DNA from 3 places in the Allobosea sp. PAMC 26642 genome. Region 3 is predicted to be linked to each of the others. Evidence: predicted binding sites of a transcription regulator. Region 3 holds the regulator's gene; each other region holds the start of a gene.
The links. Region 3 encodes LexA, which represses DNA repair genes until DNA is damaged. Its sites were predicted from a motif close to TGTTCNNNNTGTGTTCNG; they were not measured.

Region 1 (7,770 bases), 890 kb from region 3:
GGCCTGATCGATCGCCAGCAGCACCGCGCGCCTGATCGCCGGGTTGTCGAAGGGCGGATGCAGATGGTTCATCCGCATGATCGCGACCGCGCCGGTGGTTTCCTTGACCACGACCTCGATCTTCGGATTCTTTGCCAGCAGCGGCAGGATGTCGGGCAGCGGCTGCTCGACCCAATCGACCTCGCCGTTCTGGAGCGCCGCCGCGGCGGTCGCGGGATCGGGCATCGTATGCCATTCGACGCGATCGAAATTCACGATCTTCGGACCTGCCGTCCGGCCGGGCCTGCCATCGGCGCGCGGCACATAGTCAGCGAACTTCTCGTAGACGACACGGCTGCCGGACAGCCGCTCCGAGGCGACGAAGCGGAACGGCCCGCTGCCCACGACCTCCGTCACCTGCGTGAAGGCATCGGTCACGGCCAGCCGCTCGGGCATGATCACCGGCATGAAGGCGGTCATCTTGGCGAGAGCGTCGGGCAGCAGCGGAAACGGCTTCTTCAGGCGGAAGCGCAGCGTCCTGTCGTCGACGGCGGCGAGTTCGTCCGTCACGGCCATCAGCGTTTGGCCGAAGGAATCGCGCTTGCCCCAGCGCTGAATGCTGGCGACACAATCCCTCGCCAGGACGGGCGAACCGTCGTGGAACTTCAGACCTTCGCGCAGCCTGATGGTCCAGACCTTGCCGTCGGCATCCGCCGTCGCACCTTCGGCCATCTGCGGCTGGGCCTTGTAGCTCTCATCCTGCCCAAACAGCGTATCGTAGACCATGAAGGCGTGGTTGCGCGTCACGGTCGCCGTCGTCCAGATCGGATCGATGACGGCGAGATCGGCCTGCGGCACGAATTTGAGCAGGCGATTGTCCGCTGCCTGTACGATCGAGGGCGCAGGAAGGCTCAGCGCCGCCGCACCGAGCTGAAGAAATCGACGCCGCGTGGTCATGATCGCCTCCCTGCATAAGCCCGTCGCCGGAGCTGCCGGCCGGGCGACGGATCGCAAGGTGCATGCCAAGTGTCGCCGACGATGCAGGCAGAACAACGAAAAGCCGTGTCTTACGGAGCGATCCCCCGTTCGACACGGCTTTGAATCACGCCGATAGCGCGCTTTCGCTCGACCGGCCTTGCGAGCCTAGAACGGGATGTCGTCGTCGAGATGGGTCGACGAGGAGCGACCGCCACCGCCGCCGCCTGCCATCGCCGGCTGGCGCGGGGCGCTACCGCCACCGCCCATCGGACCCGAGCGGCCGAAGGAGCCGCCGCCGGAGCGATCCTCCATCGCCCCGCCGCCTTCGCCATACTCGTCGGAACCGCCCTGCCCGCGGCTGTCGAGCAGCGTCAGCTCGCCGCGATAGCGCTGCAGCACGATCTCGGTGGTGTATTTCTCGACGCCGGACTGGTCCTGCCATTTGCGGGTCTGGAGCTGGCCCTCGATATAAACCTTCGAGCCCTTCTTCAGATATTGCTCGGCGACCTTGGCCAGGTTCTCATTGAAGATCACCACCTGATGCCATTCGGTCTTCTCCTTGCGCTCGCCCGACTGCTTGTCGCGCCAGTTCTCGGAGGTCGCGATGCGCAGCGAGACGACCGGCTCGCCGGAATTCAGCCGCCGGACTTCGGGATCCTTGCCCAGATTGCCGACGATGATGACCTTATTGACGCTACCAGCCATGAGAGGCTCCATTTCCTGCGCACATCTGAAGACCGGCTTGTCACCGGAGCCGGACCCTACCGATCCGTGCCGTCACTATCAACGATGTTCCCGTTTTGTTCAAGCATAGAATCAGCGGTTGTCCCCTGAAATCTGATTCGCCGCTGGGGCGAATGTGGATGTAGGAGCCGCTTGGCGCTCACCCCGCAACACCGCAACCCCGTCATCCTGGCCGGAGCGCAGCGGAGTGCCGGGATCCATCATAGAGCATGGCCTTGCCCTACGATGGATCCCGGATCTGCGCGGCTGCGCCGCTTGTCCGGGATGACGCAGTGCTTTGGCGATTAGCGCCAAAGTCGAGACAAGTTAATGCCCGGCCACTTTCGGCCCGTCCGATTGCAGCTTCGGCAGGAACCAGGCGAGCAGGCCGATGGCGGGCAGGAAGGAGCAGACGCGATAGACCGCGTCGATGCCGATGCGGTCGGCGAGTTCGCCCAGCATGGCGGCGGCGACACCGCCCAGCCCGAAGGACAGCCCGTAGAACAGGCCGCCGATGAGGCCGATACGGCCCGGCATCAGCTCCATCGCGTAGATCAGGATGGCGGCGAAGGCGCTCGACATGATCAGGTTGATGACGATCGTCAGCACGCCCGTCCAGAACAGGTCGGCGTAAGGCAGCATCAGCGTGAAGGGCAGTGCGCCGAGGATCGAAAACCAGATGATCTTGTTGCGGCCGATCCTGTCGCCGAGGATGCCGCCGCCGAGCGCGCCCGCCGCCGACGAGGCCAGGAACAGGAACAGCATGATCTGCGAGGTCTGCACCGAGACGCCGAACTTGCCGATCAGGTAAAAGGTGTAGAACGAGCTGAAGCTCTGCGAATAGGCGTTCTTCGAGAACAGCAGGATGACGAGGATGGCGACCGTCAGGGCGATGCCCGTGACCGGTCGCACCGCGCCGAGCGGGCCCGAGCCCGAAGTCTTGGCGACGGGCGCGGCGGCCTGCGCCCGCTGCAGGCTGGTGTAGCGCCCTATCGTCCAGACCATCAGCATCATGGCGACAAGGGCCGCCGCGGAAAACCAGGCCAGGCTGGACTGGCCGCGCGGCACGATGATGAAAGCGGCCAGCAGCGGTCCGAGCGCGCCGCCGGTCTGCCCGCCGACCTGGAAGATGCCCTGCGCCAGCCCGTGCTGGCCACCCGAGGCATGGCGCGCCATGCGAGTCGCCTCGGGGTGGAAGATCGACGAGCCGAGGCCGACGCAAGCCGCCGAAGCGAGCAGCAGCCCGTAGCTGCCGGCATAGGCCAGCCCGATCAGGCCCACCAGCGTGAAGCCCATGCCGACGACCATCGAATAGGGCATCGGGTTGCGGTCGGTGTAGTGGCCGACAGCCGGCTGGAACAGCGAGGCGGTGATCTGGAAGGTCAGGGTGATCAGGCCGATCTGGCCGAAATCCAGCCCATAGGCCGTCTTGATGATCGGATAGATCGCCGGGATCAGCGATTGCAGCATGTCGTTCAGGAGATGCGTCGTACCGAGCGCGACCAGAACGGGGATCGCCGCGCGCTGGGACAGGCCGACCGGGCTGTTGATGTTCATCGGGCGAACTTCATGTTGCGGCCGGGCCGGCTTCGGGCTCGGCCGGCTCGTCACGGCGAATGCGATGCGCCGGCTCGAAATGCACCCAAAAACGGCAGCATGCCAGCCGCGATGGCGCATGGGGGCATGTTTTTTCGCCGGGGCCGGGCGAAGCTCCTGACAGGAGCTGTCAGCACGGGCGCATCGGCGCGCGGGGCTGCATGCTAGACATGCCGGGCCGCGCAGGCGTGCCACTGGCATGGCCCGGCATTTGCCCTATCTGTAGCGCTCACCAAAAAACCGGACGCCCTCATGGCCCGCAAGTCTTCTTCCGTCGGCAAGCCGTCCCCTGTCGGCAAGGACTCGCTCGCCGACCAGACCGCCTCGCTGGAGGCGATGTTCGACGAGAGCCGCAAGACGGATTCGCGGGTCATCTCGGTGCGCGGCGCGCGCGAGCATAATCTCAAGAATATCGATCTCGCGATTCCGCGCGACAAGCTCGTCGTGTTCACCGGGTTGTCGGGCTCGGGCAAATCGTCGCTGGCGTTCGACACGATCTATGCCGAGGGGCAGCGGCGCTATGTCGAGTCGCTCTCGGCCTATGCCCGCCAGTTCCTGGAGATGATGTCGAAGCCCGATGTCGACCAGATCGACGGGCTCTCCCCGGCGATCTCGATCGAGCAGAAGACGACGTCGAAGAACCCGCGCTCGACGGTCGGCACCGTCACCGAGATCCACGACTATATGCGCCTGCTCTGGGCGCGCACCGGCATCCCCTATTCGCCCGCGACCGGCCTGCCGATCGAGAGCCAGACCGTGTCGCAGATGGTCGACCGGCTGACCGAACTACCGGAGAAGACGCGCGGCTATCTGCTGGCGCCCGTCGTGCGCGGCCGCAAGGGCGAGTTCCGCAAGGAGATGGCCGAGTGGCTGAAGCGCGGCTTCCAGCGCGTCAAGGTCAATGGCGAGTTCTTCGAGATCTCCGACGCGCCGACGCTCGACAAGAAGTTCAAGCACGACATCGACGTGGTGGTGGACCGGATCGTGATCCGGCCGGACCTCGGCGCGCGGCTGGCGGATTCGCTGGAGCAGGCGCTGGAACTCGCCGACGGCATCGCCGTGTTCGAATATGCCGACGAGAAGCTTGAGAACGGCGAGGCCCGCCGCATCACCTTCTCGGCCAAGTTCGCCTGCCCGGTCTCGGGCTTCACCATCGCCGAGATCGAGCCCCGGCTGTTCTCCTTCAACAACCCGTTCGGCGCCTGCCCGGCCTGCGACGGTCTCGGCCACGAGATGCGGATCGACCCCGACATGATCGTGCCGGATTCCGCCCTGACGCTGAAGAACGGGGCGATCGCGCCCTGGGCCAAGTCGACCTCGCCCTATTACGGCCAGACGCTGGAGGCGCTCTCCAAGCATTTCGGCTTCTCGATGACGAAGCCCTGGAGCGAGCTTCCCGAGAGCGCCAGGAACGCGATCCTGTTCGGCACGGGCAACGAGTCCGTCCGCATGGCCTATAATGACGGCCTGCGCGCCTATGAGGTGAAGAAGCCCTTCGAGGGCGTGATCACCAATATGGAGCGGCGCTGGAAGGAGACCGAGAGCGACTGGGCCCGCGAGGAGATCGGCCGCTTCATGTCGGAGACGCCGTGCAAGGCCTGCAACGGCTTTCGCCTGAAGCCCGAGGCGCTGGCCGTGAAGATCGACATGCGCCATATCGGCGAGGTCTCGCAGCTTTCGGTCAAGGATGCGCTGGCCTGGGTCTCCGCTTTGCCCTCGCGGCTGACGCAGAAGCAGAACGAGATCGCCCCGCGCATCCTCAAGGAGATCCGCGACCGGCTGACCTTCCTGCTCGATGTCGGCCTCGAATACCTGACGCTTGCGCGCGCCTCGGGCACGCTGTCGGGCGGCGAGAGCCAGCGCATCCGGCTCGCCTCGCAGATCGGCTCCGGCCTCACCGGCGTGCTCTATGTGCTGGACGAGCCCTCGATCGGCCTGCACCAGCGCGACAATGAGCGGCTGCTCGGCACGCTCCGGCGGCTGCGCGATCTCGGCAACACCGTGATCGTCGTCGAGCATGACGAGGATGCGATCCTGACCGCCGACTATGTCGTTGATGTCGGCCCCGGCGCCGGCATCCATGGCGGCCGCATCGTCGCCAAGGGCACGCCGCAGCAGATTCTGGACAATCCCGACTCGCTGACCGGCAAATACCTCACCGGCGAGATGTCGGTCGCGGTGCCGGTCCGGCGGCGCAAGGCGCAGAAGGGGCGCAGCCTCAAGATCGTCGGCGCGCGCGGCAACAACCTCAAGGACGTCTCGGTCGAGATCCCGCTCGGGCTCTTCACCTGCATCACCGGCGTCTCGGGCGGCGGCAAGTCGACGCTCATCATCGACACGCTCTACAAGGCGGTGGCGCGCAAGCTCAACGGCGCGATCGACCATCCGGCGCCGCATGACCGGATCGAGGGCATCGAGCATCTCGACAAGGTCATCGACATCGATCAGTCGCCGATCGGCCGCACGCCGCGCTCCAACCCCGCGACCTATACCGGCGCCTTCACGCCGATCCGCGAATGGTTCGCCGGCCTGCCCGAGGCGAAGGCGCGCGGCTACCAGCCCGGCCGCTTCTCCTTCAACGTCAAGGGCGGGCGCTGCGAGGCCTGCCAGGGCGACGGCGTCATCAAGATCGAGATGCACTTTTTGCCGGACGTCTACGTCACCTGCGACGTCTGCAAGGGCAAGCGCTACGACCGCGAAACCCTCGAGGTCAAATACCGCGAAAAATCGATCGCCGACGTGCTCGACATGTCGGTCGAGGAGGCCAAGGGCCTGTTCAAGGCGGTGCCCTCGATCCGCGAGAAGATGGAGACGCTGCAGCGCGTCGGGCTCGACTACGTCAAGGTCGGCCAGCAGGCGACGACCCTGTCGGGCGGCGAGGCCCAGCGCGTCAAGCTTTCCAAGGAGCTCTCCAAGCGCGCCACCGGCCGCACGCTCTACATCCTGGACGAGCCGACCACCGGCCTGCATTTCCACGACGTGGCCAAGCTGATGGAGGTGCTGCACGAGCTTGTCGAGCAGGGCAATTCGGTCGTGGTGATCGAGCACAACCTCGAAGTGGTGAAGACCGCCGACTGGGTGATCGACATGGGCCCCGAAGGCGGCGACGGCGGCGGCGAGGTCGTGGCGCAGGGCACGCCGGAGGAGATCGTGAAGGCCGGCAAGGGGCATACCGCGCGGTTCCTGCGCGAGGTGCTGGCAAGGAGGCCGATCAAGGGGGCGAGGCAGGCTGCGGAGTAGCTTGTACCAACATGATAGATTTAACATCAGGCCGAAACAGGGTGGTCAAATCGAGTTGATCGCCTTCGCCGAATCCCGTTAAGGTTGCATGCCTTCTACCGCTATGTAGATATTGCGCTATAATCAAAAAAACACATGGGGCAGGCAAAGTGCGAAAAATCGAAATAACAGTTGAGAATGATCATATTCAAAGAATTACATCCGCCAAACCTCTCGCGGCAATTTGTGAGTTAATTTGGAATTCGTATGATGCGGATGCGAAAGAGGTCATTGTCGAGCTTGAAGAAGGCAAATTAACGCAACTTGGTTTAGTTCGTATATCTGATAACGGTATAGGTATTCCTGCGGACAAAGTTGAAACGTTCTTCCAATCCTTAGGCGGCTCGTGGAAATCGCGAACGGCAAAGACAAGCGGGGGGCGTATCGTCCACGGGGAAAAAGGGCAAGGAAGATTCAAAGCTTTCGCACTGGGGGAAGAGTCTCGTGGATATCGCAAAATAATGGAGAATCTTTTTCGATTGCAGGAAACAAATCAAATTTAAAAAACTTCGATATTTCCGACACTGTCCCTACCCTGAAAACCGGGTGCACCGTTGAAATTGAGGACGTGGTTCGTGATTTCCAGATTCGTGCTACAGATGGGTTTGCAGACCAAGTAAGAGACGTATTCGCATTACAACTTTATGAAGATCCAAACTTTACGATCATTTACGATGGCGTTGCTATTGACGCCCGAGACGCCATCAAAGATGTAACTTCATGTGAGATCGAAGCGACGCTCGAAGGTGGTCGCCAACTCCGTGCCACGTTGGATATTATTGAGTGGAAGAAGAAAGTTGATCGCACACTAATGCTGTGCGTACCCGGCAGATTCAGCTTCCACTCGATGGCTCCCGGCATACATGCTCGTGGCTTTGAATTCACTTCTTATTTGACAGCCGAGTATTTCCAGGAGCTCGCTGATCAGAATACAGAAGGGCTGGTTGAGCTCGACCCTACTTCAACAGCTCTTATTGAAGCTGCAAAGACCAAACTCAGAGAGCATTTTCGCGGGCGCGAATCCGAGCGTTCGCGCAATAAGATCGAAGAATGGAAACAAGCCAAGATATATCCCTATATCGGAGTCGCTCATGACGCAATTGAGATTAATGAGCGCCAGATTTTTGATGTTGTTGCTCTTAATCTAGCAGATTACAGCGCCGATTTTGAGAAAGCCCCCATTAAACAACAGGAACTTGTGCTACAGCTTGTTAA
Region 2 (7,770 bases), 2.7 Mb from region 3:
TGCGCAACGAAGTGCAGCACACGGTCGCGGCCGAACCGGGCAACCAGCCGGTCGACCAGATCGGCGACCGCGTCGTCCTCCACGGCATGGCCATCGAGGCTCGGCTGATGGGTGTTCAAGGGTTCGCAGATCGGGACGCCGAGGCGGATGGCGTCGAAGCCGAAACCGGGGTCGAGCGGGTCCGACAACGTCTCGATGCGCTCGCGATAGATCCGCAACAAGGCTTTTGCGTCCCGCGACGGCCGGCCCGTCTCGACCTTGAGCCGCCGAACTGCGCCATCGCTGCGGAAAAAGCTGAACTCGAAGGCCCGCCCGCCTTCGCCGCGCTGTTCAAGTACGCGGCCGGCATCCGTGATCAGCCGCACCACGACCTCCTCCAGCCCCGCCATATCCAGCAGCGGCTCGGTGAAATGCCGCTCGACCATGCAGGCCGGCGGCGGTCGCAGCGGCGTGATGCGCGCATCCTCCCGGCCCAGCGTCCGCCGGAGCCGGACCGCCAGATCCTCGCCGAAGCGGGCCGACAGCGCGCTCGACGGACGATCGGCCAGATCGCCCACGGTTTTCAGCCCGGCGCGGGACAAGGCGATGACAGTCTCTGCGCTGATCTCCAGCGCAGCGGCCGGCAGTGGACGGATCACGGTCTCATCCTCGACTACGGGAACGATGCCGCCCGCTCCGAATCGCGAGAGCGCGTGGGCAGCCTCGGGCGTGCTCATGATGGCGGCTCGATGAGCGAGGCCACCCCGGCGCAGATACCCGGCGATCAACGCCAACAGAGGCGCCTCACCACCGAAGAGATGGGCGCATCCGGTGATGTCGAGCACTAGGCCGTGAGGCGGATCGAGCGCGACCAGCGGCGTGAAACGGTCGCAGAAAGCTGCAAGCCGATCGATCAGGCGCTGATCGGCGTGGCGGTCCGCATCGACCGCGACGAGATCGGGAATTCGGGCGCGCGCATCGGCCAGCGTCAATCCGCGCGCAAGACCCAGCCGAACGGCGTTCGCGTCGCAATCGACGAGGCGCAATGCGTTGTTTTGAGTCTCGACCACGACTCGCGGTGCCTCACCCGGCCTGACGGAGCCCATTGCTCCGCATTGCCTCTTCAGCCGGTCGGTCGGCAGGAAAGGAAACCACAAAGCCAGATAACGGCGGGACATGGGCAGGTCTCTTCGGGCTTGCGGCTCTTTCGGGAAAGGCGGGTTGCTCCTGGAAGGATTGTCGGTCACGGCACCACTCCACACGCCACTCACGCTCACTGACGCCGCCGCGATGGCGCAGCAGCCTGATTTTGAAAGCCGGATCGCCCGGTGCATTGGCCTCCAGGGCCCGCGATGGCAGGGCCGCAACTTGCCAGCGGGTGTTGGCGGCGCTGGCCTGCCGTCCGGATGAAGCCCTCAGCAGCACCGTCGTAACGCCGGAGGCCTCAGCCGCCAGCGCCAGCCGGCGGCTGGCTGTCAGATCGAGCAGACGCGGCTCGCCCCAAAGCTCGATCAGCACCGCCCCCAGCGCCGAACAACGCGCAGCCTCGGCTCCGGCTCGCAGCACGCCCGCCGCATCTCGCGCGCGCACCAGCAGGATGCGGGAGGGATCGAGACCGAGTCCGATAAGCCCGGGCGGATGCAGGCGCCCCGTCTCGGCATCGAGAAAATCCTGCCTGACCCACAGGATCGGGCGGTTCTGAGCGGCCCTGATCCCCAGCCCCACGGAAAACCCGGTCGCGGCGGCAAGGTCGGGCGTACCTCCCGCATAAACCTCATGCAGAGCAGCGCGCGCGATGCCGCCGCCGAGCGGCATGTCGAGAACCGAGGCGCCAAACGTCACCTGCGCCCCAACGGCACGCCCGGAGCGCAGCGCAGCCTCGGCAAGGCTGCATCGCAGATCGGCCAGGAGCTTGTTGTTCGAGGGCATGTGGACAAGACCAATGTTCGCTATTTGTTCTTATTTAAACTCATCGATCCGTAAAGGCGAGTCCGCCCTTCCACCGGCCAAGGCAATGATGATCCGCAGGCGATGTTCCAGCGTAGGCGCGTAGCGACCTCAAGAGCCCTTGGGCGCTCGTTAAGAGAACAGCTGATCTGAGCGGCGTGCGTATCACGACTTGCGTCACACGTACGCGAGCCATGGCGCCGCAGCCGGCATGGGTCTCACGATAGCAGGACGCCCCCTCGGACATGCTGACGTCAAAACGACGATCGGTACAGCCATTTCGACGCAGATCCACTGCAATGGCACCTAAGTCAGATGAGCAACACAACGTCGTGGCATCTTATGAACCGAATGGCGAAGCTACCTGGTAGACGCCGGATAACACTCAACCTGAACGCCAAATGCTCCAGCAAATTGCCGTTCTTGGGTCATCTTTCCCGAAACGCCTTGGCGATCTGGTCCTTGAGCGGCTTGATGACGAATTCGAGCGGGGTGCGGTCCTCGGTTCTGACGAAGATCTCGGCCTGCATGCCGGCCGCGATGCGGTTCGGCGCGAGACGGGCGCGTTCTTCCGCCGGGACCGAGACGCGGATGGTGTAGAAGGTCGCCGCCGTCTGCGGGTCGCGGCTGGTGTCGGCCGAGATGCGCGTGACGGTGCCCGCCAGCTCGGGCGTTGTGCGCTGGTTGAAGGCGTGGATGCGGATCTGGGCGTGTTGGCCGAGCCCGATCTGATCGATGTCGGGAGGATTGATCCGCGCCTCGATCTGGAAGTCGTCCTCGGCGGGCACGATCAGCATGGCGGGTTCGGCCGGCGTGATCACGCCGCCGACCGTGTGAACGGCGAGCTGATGCACGAAGCCGGCGCTAGGGGCGCGGATTTCGATGCGCTTGAGCTGGTCTTCGGCCGCGACCTTGCGCTCGATCAGCTCGGCCGTCTTGCCCTGGACTTCGCGAAGTTCCTTCGCCACCTCTTCGCGCAGCGCATCGTCGATCTGGATGATCTGGAGCTCGGTCTCCGCGATCTTTCCCTGCGCCTGAGCCAGGGCCGCGATCAATTGGCCCTTATGTCCGTCCAGACTCGCCGCTTCGCGTTCGAGCGCGCTCTTGCGAGTCAGGGCGACGAGGTTGCGGGCGTAGAGGTCGCGCACGCCGAGCAGTTCCTCCTCGATCAGCACGGCCTGGCGGTCGCGTGCCGCCTGCTGTGCCGTGAGGCCGGCGATCTCGTCCCTGAGCTGGCCGATGCGCTTGGCGAGCTGGGCCTTCTGGCCGTCCCGCGCGGCACGCCGCGCCGAAAACAGCGCCTGCTCGGATGAGACGAGTTCGGCGATGTCCGGCTCGGCGAGACGACGCGCCAGCGCGGGCGCGATGATGATCTCGTCCCTGCGATCGCGTTCGGCCTGGAGGCGCGGTCGCCTGGCCGCGAACTCATCGAGCTGGTTGACCACGACCTGCAAATTGGCACGCGTGACCGTGTCGTCGAGCCGGATGAGAACCTGATCCTGTTCGACCCGGTCGCCGTCACGGACCTTCAATTCGCCGACGATGCCGCCGGTCTGGTGCTGGACCTTCTTGACGTTGCCGTCGACGACGAACTGGCCCGGCGCGACGACGGCGCCCGACAAGGTCGCCGCGACCGCCCAGACACCGATGGTGCCGGCGAAGATGAAGACGCCCGCACAACCCGCCAGTGTCAATCGAACGAGGGTCCGTCCGAACGCGGGTTCGTCGTCGATGAGGTCCGGCTTTTTCGTCATGATGCCACGGCCTGGCGCTGGATCCCCGGCAGACCACCCTGGCGCAACACCTTCTGCAGGATCTCCTCCTTGGATCCGAAAGCAGTGATGCGGCCATCGGCCATCATCGCGATGTGATCGACGCCGGCGATCGCGGTCTGGCGATGCGTCACGACGACGACGATGCCGCCGCGGCTGCGCACGCTCCTGATCGCCATCGTCAGCGCCTCGTCGCCGTCATGGTCCAGGTTGGAATTGGGTTCGTCGAGGACGACCAGAAAGGGGTCGCCATAAAGCGCGCGTGCCAGCCCGATGCGCTGGCGCTGGCCGCCCGACAGCGCCGCGCCGCCCTCGCCGATCATCGTCTCGTATCCGTTCTCGAGCTTGACGATCAAATCATGAGCGCCGGCCGCCTTCGCCGCGGCGACGATGGTGTCGTCCGAGACGTCCGGCTGGAAGCGCGCGATATTGTCGGCGACACTGCCATCGAACAGCTCGATGTCCTGCGGAAGATAGCCGATATGGTGGCCGAGCGCTCGCGGCTCCCATTGACTGAGCGCCGCGCCGTCGAGCCTGACCTCGCCCTTGAGCGGATGCCAGGCACCGACGAGGGTGCGCACCAGCGTCGACTTGCCCGACGCGCTGGGCCCGATGATGCCGACGCCCTGGCCGGCCTCCAGCTGGAGCGAGACACCGTGCAGGATGGGCATCTGGCGGCCGGGCGCGGCGACGACAAGCGCTTCGGCAGAGAGGCCACGTTCAGGTCTGGGCAGCTCCGTTCGTGGCAGCGACAGGAAGGCGGAAGAGTCGAGCACCTGCTTTAGCCGCGCCTTGCCCTGGCGGGCCGCCGCGAAGCCCCTCCAATGCGCGATCGCGACCTCGATCGGCGCGAGTGCGCGCGAGGCCATGATCGAGGCGGCGATCATGGCTCCGCCCGAAATCTCGCCCCGCAGCGAGAGATAGGCGCCCAGCCCGAGCACCGCCGATTGCAGTGCCATCCGGAGCACTTTTGCGAGGGAGCCGATGCCACTTGTCGCGTCGGCCCCCGCCAGCCAGTTCTGGACATGGTGTCGGTCGGCCTGCCGCCATTTGCGCTCAAAGGCCTCCGCCATGCCCATGGCGGTCAGGGCCTCGGCATTGCGCCGGCTCGCCTCGGCGATAGCGTGGCGCGCGACCGAGCTGGCCGCCTGCGCCTTCATCGCGGCGCGGCTGCTGCGCTCGGTGACGACACTCAGGAGGACCACGACAAGGCCACCACCGACCGCGAGCCAGCCCAGCCAGGGATGGAGCAGGAAGCATCCGGCGAAGAACAGCGGCATCCACGGCATGTCGAAGAAGGCCGTCGGCCCCAGCGAGGCCAGGAAGGCGCGGATCTGGTCGAGATCGCGGATCGGCTGCATCGCCTGTTCGGGGCGCCCTCCCATCAAGGGCAGCTTCTGCGCCGCGGCGAAGGCGGCAGGCGAAACCTGCTCGTTGAAGCGTGCCCCGATGCGCGACAGGAGCCGAAGCCTGATGGCCTCGAGAAAGCCCTGCAGCGCAAAGGCCGCGAGCAACAGCAGCGAGAGCCCTATCAGCGTCGGCACGCTGCGCGAGCTCAGGACCCGGTCATAGACCTGCAGCATATAGAGCGAGCCGGACAGCATCAGCAGGTTGATCAGGCCGGAGAACACGCCGACAGCCACGAAGGCGCCCCGGCAGGAGGCGAGTGCCGTGGCGACGATCGAGGCGGCGGAAGCGGTGGCGGCGCGGCGCGGCATGGGAAATGATCAACTCGACGCAACGATGATGAAATTCTGTGTCTAGAAGGTCGGCTGGATCCAGAAGTCCTCGGGGCGCAGCTGCGACGTCCCGTCCGGTCTCCAGATCGCGTTTGGATCGGCCTCGTCGCTGCTGTCGGCGGGCCATGTCGGGTCGAGCGCTGTCGGATCTGCGGCGATTTTTGCGTCGGGCTCATTCGCAATCGTGTCGGGTATGAACCCGCTGTCGAAATTCACCTCTGCGGTCTGCGGCAGATCTTCGCCGAACCTGGAGGCGACGATCATGCTGTCGGCCGGATCGGCGGGGGCGAATTCGAAGACATCCGACACGGTCAGAGCACTGAACGACTGAACGGAGGGTGGCGCGGGGGCGACAAGCTTGAAGTTGTCGAGCAGCGCGCCGAAACCGTCGCCGCCCTGGCTTGCGATCTCACGGATGGCGAGGCGGTCCTGGCCGCCGGTTCCGGTCAGGGCGACGTTGAAGACCGCCCAGGCGGCGCCCGGCGTCGTGGTCGCGACGACGACGTCGTTCCAGACGATCTCGACCCCTTGCGTCGTGGTCGAGACGCCCGGCCGGCTCCGCAGGTCGAAGCTCAGATTGTAGGCCTGGCCCGCGACGGTCTGCACGCTCTGTCCGAAGCCGTCGCGCAGCCAGTTGTAGTCGAGCTCGGCGAAGGTGGTGCCGTCTGTGGCGACGACCCCGTTATGGGCGTTCCACAACTCGATCGAGCCTCCGCCGGCGATTGCGGTCCAGCCCGGGATCGACTGGAAGGCTCCGTAATTGTTGGCCCCGACGCTGGCCATCTCCAGCGAGCCGTTGACGAGCAGGTTGGTGCCGGTCGGAAGGGGATCGTTGTCCAGGATGGTGACGGCCGCGGTACCGCCGATTGCGATTGGGGTGCCGTTCAGCGTAGCGCCGCCGAGCGTGACGGTGAAGCTCTCGCTCGGCTCGAACGTGGTGTCGTTCAGGATCGCGAGTGTCGTCGAGATGCTGGTTTGGCCGGCGGGTATCGTGATCGTGGCGCCGGTGGCGCCGGTGAAGTCGGAGCCCGCGACTGCGGTTCCGTTCACCGTCGAGTAGGTCACGACCACGTCGCCGGCCTGGGCCGTGTTCAGGGTGAAGGTCAGGGTGGTGCTGGGATTGGTGCCTTCCGTAACCGTGGCCGGCGCGGCCGCGGCCGAGACCTGCGGCACGACCGGAGCCGGATCGTTGTCGAGGATGGTGACGGTGTCTGGACCGCCGGTTGCGATGGCTGCGCCGTTCAGGGTAGCGCCTCCGAGCGCGACAGAGAAGCTCTCGCTCGGCTCGAAGATGGTGTCGTTCAGGATCGCGAGCGTCGTCGAGACGCTGGTTTGGCCGGCCGGTATGGTGACTGTGGCGCTGGTGGCGCCTGTGAAATCGGAGCCCGCAACTGCGGTTCCGTTCACCGTCGAGTAGGTCACGATCACGTCGCTGGCCTGGGCCGAATTCAGGCTGAAGGTCAGGGTCGCGCTCGGATTGGTGCCCTCTGTAACGGAAGCCGGCACGGCCGCGACCGAGACCTGCGGAACGACGGGAACCGGAGGGCCGCCGCTGGAGACAAGCCGGAAGTTGTCGAGCAGCGCGCCGAAACTGTCGCCGCCCTGGCTTGCGACCTCGCGGATGGCGAGACGATCCTGGCCGCCGGTTCCGGTCAGGGCGACGTTGAACACCGCCCATGCTGCGCCGGGCGTCGTGGTCGCCACGACGACGTCGTTCCAGACGATCTCGACCCCTTGCGTCGTGGTCGAGACGCCCGGCCGGGAGCGCAGGTCGAAGCTCAGATTATAGGCCTGGCCGCCGACCGTCTGTACGCTCTGGCCGAAGCCGTCGCGCAGCCAGTTGTAGTCGAGCTCGGCGAAGGTCGTACCATCAGTGGCGACGACCCCGTTATGGGCGTTCCAAAGCTCGATCGAGCCTCCACCCGCGATTGCGGTCCAGCCCGGAATCGACTGGAACGCACCGTAATTGTTGGCCCCGACACTCGCCATCTCCAGCGAGCCGTTGACGAGGAGATTCGTTCCTGTCGGAAGGCTGTCATTGTCGAGAATCGCCACCGTCGCAGGCCCGCCGACGGTGATTGGAGCGCCGTTCAGCGTAGCGCTTGCGAGCGCTACCGTGAAGCTCTCGCTCGCTTCGAAGCTTGTGTCGTTGAGGATGGCGAGGGCGGTCGAGACGCTGGTCTGTCCTGCGGGGATGGTGATCGTGGCACTGGTGGCGCCGGTAAAGTCGGATCCGGCAATGGCCGTGCCGTTGACGGTCGAGTAGGTCACGATCACATCGTTGGCCTGAGCGGTGTTCAGACTGAAGGTGATGGTCGCACTTGGGCTCGTTC
Region 3 (7,770 bases):
CTGACGGTCTACGACATGGTCAAGGCGGTCGATCGCGGGATGCGGATCGAGGACATCCGGGTGCTGCACAAATCAGGCGGGGCATCGGGGATCTACGAAGCGGAGACGACGGCGTGAGCCTGACCCCGGTCCCGGTCGCGCTGAAGGCGCTGCTCGACAGCGTACCGGGAACGACGGTGGCGGAAACGCTGCCGCTTGCCCAATGCGCCGGCCGCGTTCTGGCAGGCGATGTCGCGGCGCTGCGGACACAGCCGCCCTTTGCCAATTCGGCGATGGACGGATACGCAGTGCGTGCCGACGATCTGTCGTCGGCAAAAGAGTTGCGGGTCATCGGCGAATCGGCGGCCGGGCGGGCATTTGCGGGGAGCCTCGCTGCAGGCCAGGCCGTACGGATTTTCACGGGCGCGCCGATGCCCGATGGTGCGGATACGATCCTGATCCAGGAGAATGCCGGGGGTGTCGGCGGCCCGGTCATCCGGGTGCTGGAGGCTGCCGCGAAGGGCCGCTTCGTGCGGCCGGCGGGGCTGGATTTCAGCGAAGGCGAGGTTCTGCTCAAGGCCGGACGCCGGCTCGACAGCGCCTCGCTGGGGCTGGCGGCTGCAATGGGGCATCCGTCGTTGTCGGTGCGGCGCCGTCCGCTTGTGGCTATCCTGGCGACCGGGGACGAGCTCGTCTTGCCGGGCGAGCCCGTTGGGCCCGACCAGATCGTCGCTTCGAACAGTTTTTCGCTCGCGGCGATCGTCGAGCAGGCCGGTGGCCAGGCGCTCGATCTCGGCATCGCGCGCGACGACCATGACGATCTCGCTGCGAAGATCGGCAAGGCGAAGACTGCCGGCGCCGATGTGGTGATCACGCTGGGCGGAGCCTCCGTCGGCGCGCATGATCTCGTGCAGGAGGCGCTGAAGCGCCAGGGCATGGCGCTCGGCTTCTGGAAGATCGCGATGCGGCCCGGCAAGCCGATGATGATGGGCCGGCTCGGCCAGATGGTGGCCGTCGGCCTGCCCGGCAACCCGGTGTCCTCGATCGTCTGCGGGCATCTTTTCGTCACCCCGCTGATCGAGGCGCTGCTTGGGATACCTGATCCAGCCAGAGACCGCAGCGAGCCGGGGATTCTCGAAATTGATATGCCGGCTAACGATGAGCGTGAGGACTATCTTCGCGCCGAACTGGCGCTGACTATCGACGGCTGGCAGGTCACGCCGTTTGCTAAGCAGGATTCATCCATGCTGGGCATTCTCGCCCGCGCCGACGCGCTGGCGATCAGGCCTGTCTTTGCTGAGCCGGCAAATAAGGGCGAGCGCTGCCGCTTTATCCGTCTGCGCTGAGGATTGCCGGAGAGCGGATCGGTAAGACATGCCAGCAATTCGCCGTCCGTTGCTTGCGGAACACAACGCGAACCTGTATGGTGTTCGTGATTTGTTTCGATTCTGCGCCGTTGGGCGCCGGCGGGGACCATGCTGACACGCAAACAGTTCGAACTGCTTCGCTTCATCCAGGAACGCCTGCGCGAAAGCGGCGTGCCTCCCTCCTTCGACGAGATGAAGGACGCGCTCGATCTCAAGTCTAAATCCGGTATCCACCGCCTGATCATAGCGCTGGAGGAACGGGGCTTCATCAGACGGCTTCCGAACCGGGCGCGAGCTTTGGAGGTGATCAAGCTGCCCGACGGTGTGGGTGGGGCACCGGCCCCACGCGGCCGTTTCAGCCCCTCGATCGTTCAGGGCGGGCTCGGCAAGGGCCGGCCGGTGACGGCGCAGGCAGATGACGACGCACGCGGCACGATTACGATTCCCGTCATGGGCAGGATCGCCGCCGGCACGCCGATCTCGGCGATCCAGAGCCGCAGCCACAATGTCGCGATGCCGGCCGACATGCTGGGCGCCGGCGAGCATTACGCTCTGGAAGTGCGCGGCGATTCGATGGTCGAGGCCGGAATTCTGGACGGCGACACGGTCGTCATCCGCAGGCAGGACACCGCGAATACGGGCGACATCATCGTCGCCCTGATCGACGACGAGGAAGCGACGCTGAAGCGGCTGCGCAAGCGCGGGTCCTCGATCGCGCTGGAGGCGGCCAATCCCGCCTATGAGACGCGCGTGCTGGGTCCCGACCGGGTCAAGATCCAGGGCCGGCTCGTCAACCTGATGCGGCGCTACTGATGCGGATCGAGGTCCGCTGCGTCGGCCATGTCCGTTGCCGGACGTAGCGGAGGCGAGTCTGTAAGTGCAGGGGCTGCTGCTGGCGGTGGTCTTCGATTCCAGGGACGCTGGCTGTCGTTGCGCTCCGCGGTCAGGGTGCGCCAGCCGTCGCCTGAGCTGACGAGAGCGGTCGCGCCATTGCGGCCGAGCGCAAGCCGGTCGATCAGCCTGGCCTGGCATGGCGCCGACCAGGGGATGGGCGTGATCACAAGATCGGCCCGGCGGCAATCCTCGACGATCGCCAGCCGGTCGCGGGCATAGGCGATCTTGCGGCCGGCGGCGGTCGTGACGACGCAACCGAGGCCGTCGCAGTCCGCGCCCTGTCGCAGGCTTTCGTCCTGCGGTAGGCGGCCGTCGCCATCGGCAGTGAGCCATTGCTGCAGGACGAAGGCGCTGGGCTTGCCGGCCAGCACGAGCCGGCCCTCGGTGCCGCGCACCAAGACGCCGGAGCCGTCGCGTTCGATCAGGATGTCGGGCCTGTCTGGTTTGGCCGCGGCCGCTACGCCGATGAACAAGGGTATGACGGCCAGAAGCCGCAGTTTCGTTGTCCAGAGCGTGGCCCAAAGCAGTGCCACGGCGAAGCCAATCAGAGCCGCTTGCCCGAAGGCCGGCATCACCAGCGTCGAGTGGTCGATCGTCGCGACCCAGTGCGCGAGCCTCAGGACCCAGTCGGAGGCGATGCCCATCAGCCGCCAGGCCGGCCAGTCGAGCCCGAACGGATAGGCCAGCACGCCGAAAACAGCAGCCGGCATCACGATCAGCGAGACGAAGGGCAAGGCGAGCGCGTTGCCGAGCAGCCCGAAGGGGTTGAAGGTCTGGAAGTGATAGGCACTGAGGGGCGCGGTTGCCGCCGTCGCGAGCAAGGTCGTGATGATGATGCCGGAACTGGCGATCCAGAGCGGCTGGAGCGGCCATGGGAGTCGGATCGGAGGCTCGGCTCGTCCGCGTGCTTCCCAGCGTTCGGCGAAGGCGATCAGGGCGGCGACCGCGCCGAAGGACATCTGGAAGCTGGGTCCGAGCAGGGCCTCGGGCTCGCGCAGCAATACGATCACGGCGGCGATCGCCAGGTTGCGCATACTGAGCGCGGGGCGATCGACGAGGATCGCGCCGAGCATGACGAGCGTCATGATCAGCGAGCGCACGGTCGCCACCTCCGCTCCCGAGAACACGCAGTAGGCGGTCGCGCCGGCCATGGCGACGAGGGCGGCGAGTTTCTTGACCGGAAGATGCAAGGCCAGCGTCTGCGACAGGGCCAGCGAGGCGCGCACGAGCCAGAAGATCGTGCCAGCAGCAAGCACCATGTGCAGCCCGGAGATCGAGACGATGTGGTAGATGCCGGCGGCACGCAGATCGGCGTTGGTCGTCTCGGTGATCAGTCCGCGCTTGCCGGTGACGAGGGCCGCGGCCATGGCGCCCGCCTGTCCCTCGCCCACGCTTGCGATGCGTTGCGTCAGGGCGTTTCGGGCCTTGTCGATCAGGACAGCCGTGGCAAGGCCCTGCGGCGGCGGGTGCGGTGCCGGCGTAAGCGAGATCTTGCCCGGGATATTGCCGACGGCGCCAATCCCGCGAAAGAAGGCGTCACGGCCGAAATCATAGCCTCCTGGCCGCGCCGGACCGGGCGGCGGCAGGAGACGTGCCGTCGCAGCGATATGGTCGCCGGGCGCGATCGCGCCGGACTTCACATTGACCCGGACGCGGCGCGGCTGCAGCGCAGGGTCGAGCCCGGCGATGCCGGTAACCAGAATCACGAGCCGGGCGCCGGCATCGCGCGCCTCGATCGATTCGACGAAGCCGGTGACCTGCCCGATGCGCGGCCGATCCAGGATTGGCGCGGCGATATCGGCAGTGCGCCAGGCGGCCGCAAGAAATCCTGCCAGGATGGCGGCAACGGCTACGCAGGCGGCGAATACAATAGGCCGGTTGCGTAAAGCGAGCGCAATCCCGCCTGCAAGCACAAGGCCCGTGCCCGGAGCCCAGAGAGCCGGCTCCCGGTCGGCGATGAAGTAGAGAAGGATGCCGACGCCCATCATGACGGGGAGCCAGAGGAACAGCCGCCTGCGCTCGATCTCGGCGGCGATGCCGCGCTGCGCGCGCTTGTTCCAGTCCGACAGAACCATCGCCGTCGTGGCGCCGCCGAGAGTCAAAGCAGGCAGCCGCGCCGGGAGGACGCCGGCCTGCGAGCCGCGCTGCGTCCGGTGCTGTGGCGGCAGCGACGACATCGGCCGGTCCCCTGCTCCAGCCGGACGCGAGGTTGCGCTTAACGCGGGCGGCAGAGCCATGTTACAGGGGCCGCGCCGGATGTCATGTCGTCGGCTCTTTTATGTTCTTTGCTCCGGACTTTTCCTCTGCCGTCCGGTTGGAGCCTGCCTTCTATGACCGATGCCGTCGTCACGCGCTTTGCCCCCTCGCCCACCGGTTTCCTGCATATCGGCGGCGGGCGGACGGCGCTGTTCAACTGGCTCTATGCTCGCCGTCATGGCGGCAAGATGCTGCTACGCATCGAGGATACCGACCGCGAGCGTTCGACGGAGCCCGCGATCGCGGCGATCCTCGATGGGCTGAACTGGCTCGGTCTCGATTGGGACGGGGATACGGTCTACCAATTTTCCCGCGCCGAGCGGCATCGCGAGGTGGCACAGCAGATGCTCGCAGCCGGCAATGCCTATCATTGCTATGCGACGCCGGCCGAGCTCGACGAGATGCGAGAGCAGGCCAAGGCCGCCGGCAAGCCGATGCGCTATGACGGGCGCTGGCGCGATCGCGATCCGGCGACCGCGCCGGCCGGCGTCAAGCCGGTGATCCGACTGCGCGCACCGCAGACTGGGGAGACCGTGGTCGAGGACGAGGTCCAGGGTCGGGTCGTCTGGCAGAACGAGAATCTCGACGATCTCGTGCTGCTGCGCTCTGACGGCAACCCGACCTATATGCTCGCCGTCGTGGTCGACGACCACGACATGGGGGTGACCCATGTCATCCGTGGCGACGACCACCTGACCAATGCCGCGCGGCAGACGCAGATCTACCAGGCGATGGGCTGGAGCGTGCCGAGCATGTCGCATATCCCGCTGATCCATGGCGCCGACGGCGCAAAGCTCTCCAAGCGCCATGGCGCGCTCGGCGTCGACGCCTATCGTTCGATGGGCTACCTGCCGGCGGCCGTGCGCAATTACCTGCTGCGGCTGGGCTGGAGCCATGGCGACCAGGAGATCTTTTCTACCGAGGAGATGATCTCGCTGTTCAACCTCTCCTCGATCGGGCGCTCTGCCGCGCGCTTCGATTATGCCAAGCTCGAGAGCCTCAACGGCCTTTATATGCGCCAGTCGGAAGCTCGCGACCTGCTCGAGGCATTGAAGGTAATCCTGCCCGAGATCGGACCGGCGCGCGGCTTGGCCGGAACACTTTCGTCCGAGCTGGAGGCACGGTTCCTGGCGGCGATGCCGGGACTGAAAGATCGTGCCAAGACGCTGATCGAGCTGCTCGACAGCGCCTATTATCTCTATGCCAAGCGCCCCCTGCAGCTCGACGCGAAAGCCGCCGCCCTGCTTGACGACGCCGCAAAACAGCGTCTGCCGGGATTGACCGAGAAGCTGGAGGCCGTGAACGACTGGTCCACGGAAGCATTGGAGGCGGCCGTGCGCGGTTACGCGGAAGAGAACAACTTGAAGCTCGGCCAGGCGGCGCAGCCGCTGCGGGCGGCGCTGACGGGGCGTGCGATGTCGCCTGGCCTGTTCGACGTGATGGCGGTGCTTGGCCGCGAGGAGACGCTGGCGCGACTGGGCGATCAGGCATGACGCGGGGGAGTTGCGGACCGTCTTTCGGCTTGGTTGAACCGCTTATGCAAATGGTCTAGTGACGCGGCACGTGTCCGGTCCGCCGCGTGGTGGGGCGGGCACAAATATTGCTTGAATATCAGTTGGATGAACCGCCTTCCTGCCTCGTATCCGCATTTGCTTTCCGTCACCGTGCCGTCACGTCCAGGCCTTCGGATGACTGAGATGTCTCGTGCGCCACAATCGGGTGTCGGGCCTGACGGAAAAGCGATTGATCAGCAACGAGCCTGAAAGGATCGGTATCGATGAGCGGAAACAACGGACAGCTCCAGGTCGGCGACAAGACGGTCGACATGGCGATCAAGAAGGGTTCGATAGGGCCCTCCGTCATCGACATCGCCAAGCTCTACTCGCAGACCGGGATGTTCACCTATGATCCCGGCTTCACCTCGACGGCGAGCTGCGAGTCGCAGATCACCTATATCGACGGCGACGAGGGTGTGCTGCTCTATCGCGGCTACCCGATCGAGCAGCTCGCCGAACATGGCGACTTTCTCGAGACCTGCTACCTGCTGCTCGAAGGCGAACTGCCGACCGCGGCGCAGAAGGCCGATTTCGACTATCGCGTGACGCGCCACACCATGGTGCACGAGCAGATGGCCCGCTTCTTCCAGGGCTTCCGCCGCGACGCGCATCCGATGGCGGTCATGGTCGGCTCGATCGGCGCGATGTCGGCTTTCTATCACGACTCGACCGACATCTCCGATCCGTATCAGCGCATGGTCGCGTCGATGCGGATGATTGCCAAGATGCCGACGCTGGCGGCGATGGCGTTCAAATACACGGTCGGCCAGCCCTTCGTGTATCCGCTGAACTCGCTCGACTACACCTCGAACTTCCTGCGCATGTGCTTTGCTGTGCCGGCCGAGGAGTACAAGGTCAACCCGGTGCTGTCGCGGGCGCTGGATCGCATCTTCATCCTGCACGCCGACCACGAGCAGAACGCCTCGACTTCGACAGTCAGGCTTGCCGGCTCGTCGGGCGCCAATCCCTTCGCCTGTATCGCGGCCGGCGCGGCCTGCCTCTGGGGTCCGGCCCATGGCGGCGCCAACGAGGCGGCGCTGAAAATGCTGGAGGAGATCGGGACGGTCGACAACATCCCGAAATTCATCGCCAAGGCGAAGGACAAGAACGACCCCTTCCGCCTGATGGGCTTCGGCCACCGCGTCTACAAGAACTACGATCCGCGCGCCAAGATCATGCAGAAGACGACGCATGAGGTTCTGGCCGAGCTCGGCATCAAGGACGACCCGCTGCTCGACGTGGCGATCGAGCTCGAGCGGATCGCGCTGTCGGACAGCTACTTCATCGAGAAGAAGCTTTATCCGAACATCGATTTCTATTCGGGCATCACGCTGAAGGCGATGGGTTTCCCGACCTCGATGTTCACGGCGCTGTTCGCGCTGGCGCGCACCGTCGGCTGGATCGCGCAGTGGAAGGAGATGATCGAGGATCCGTCACAGAAGATCGGCCGTCCGCGCCAGCTCTATACGGGCTCGCCGCAGCGGGAGTATTCGCCGATCGGTCGCCGCTGAGGCCCTCGACTTTCATCGATATCCGGCCGTGACGGGAGACCGTCGCGGCCGTTTTCGTTTCCGCGACCTTGTGATGGCTTTTTTGCCGGCGATCCTGCGCTATAGTCCGCCCAACTCTTTGGGAGGTCTCATGTCAGAATACCACGCCGTCAATCGCAGAATATTCCTGGCCGGTGCATCGGCGCTGTCCGTCGCGGGGCCTTCCGG

Region 1: ssb (single-stranded DNA-binding protein) is a predicted target of LexA. The motif match lies at 1,748-1,765, and genes of this name have one in related genera.
Region 2: AXW83_RS20935 (ImuA family protein) is a predicted target of LexA. The motif match lies at 1,923-1,940, and genes of this name have one in related genera.

The regions. Positions count from the first base shown of each region.
Region 1 is NZ_CP014301.1:633,456-641,225, reverse strand. Features, by position in the region: gene AXW83_RS03080 (ABC transporter substrate-binding protein) at 1-936, opposite strand, end outside; gene ssb (single-stranded DNA-binding protein) at 1,123-1,662, opposite strand; gene AXW83_RS03070 (MFS transporter) at 2,008-3,237, opposite strand; gene uvrA (excinuclease ABC subunit UvrA) at 3,613-6,516, shown strand; gene AXW83_RS26380 (ATP-binding protein) at 6,666-7,058, shown strand; gene AXW83_RS03060 (hypothetical protein) at 7,124-7,770, shown strand, end outside.
Region 2 is NZ_CP014301.1:4,365,884-4,373,653, forward strand. Features, by position in the region: gene AXW83_RS20930 (Y-family DNA polymerase) at 1-1,049, opposite strand, end outside; gene AXW83_RS20935 (ImuA family protein) at 1,063-1,908, opposite strand; gene AXW83_RS20940 (HlyD family type I secretion periplasmic adaptor subunit) at 2,355-3,680, opposite strand; gene AXW83_RS20945 (type I secretion system permease/ATPase) at 3,677-5,416, opposite strand; gene AXW83_RS20950 (Calx-beta domain-containing protein) at 5,459-7,770, opposite strand, start outside.
Region 3 is NZ_CP014301.1:1,524,834-1,532,603, reverse strand. Features, by position in the region: gene moaC (cyclic pyranopterin monophosphate synthase MoaC) at 1-117, shown strand, start outside; gene AXW83_RS07165 (molybdopterin molybdotransferase MoeA) at 114-1,325, shown strand; gene lexA (transcriptional repressor LexA) at 1,455-2,159, shown strand; gene AXW83_RS07155 (ComEC/Rec2 family competence protein) at 2,153-4,417, opposite strand; gene gltX (glutamate--tRNA ligase) at 4,571-5,989, shown strand; gene gltA (citrate synthase) at 6,274-7,563, shown strand; gene AXW83_RS07140 (Bug family tripartite tricarboxylate transporter substrate binding protein) at 7,694-7,770, shown strand, end outside.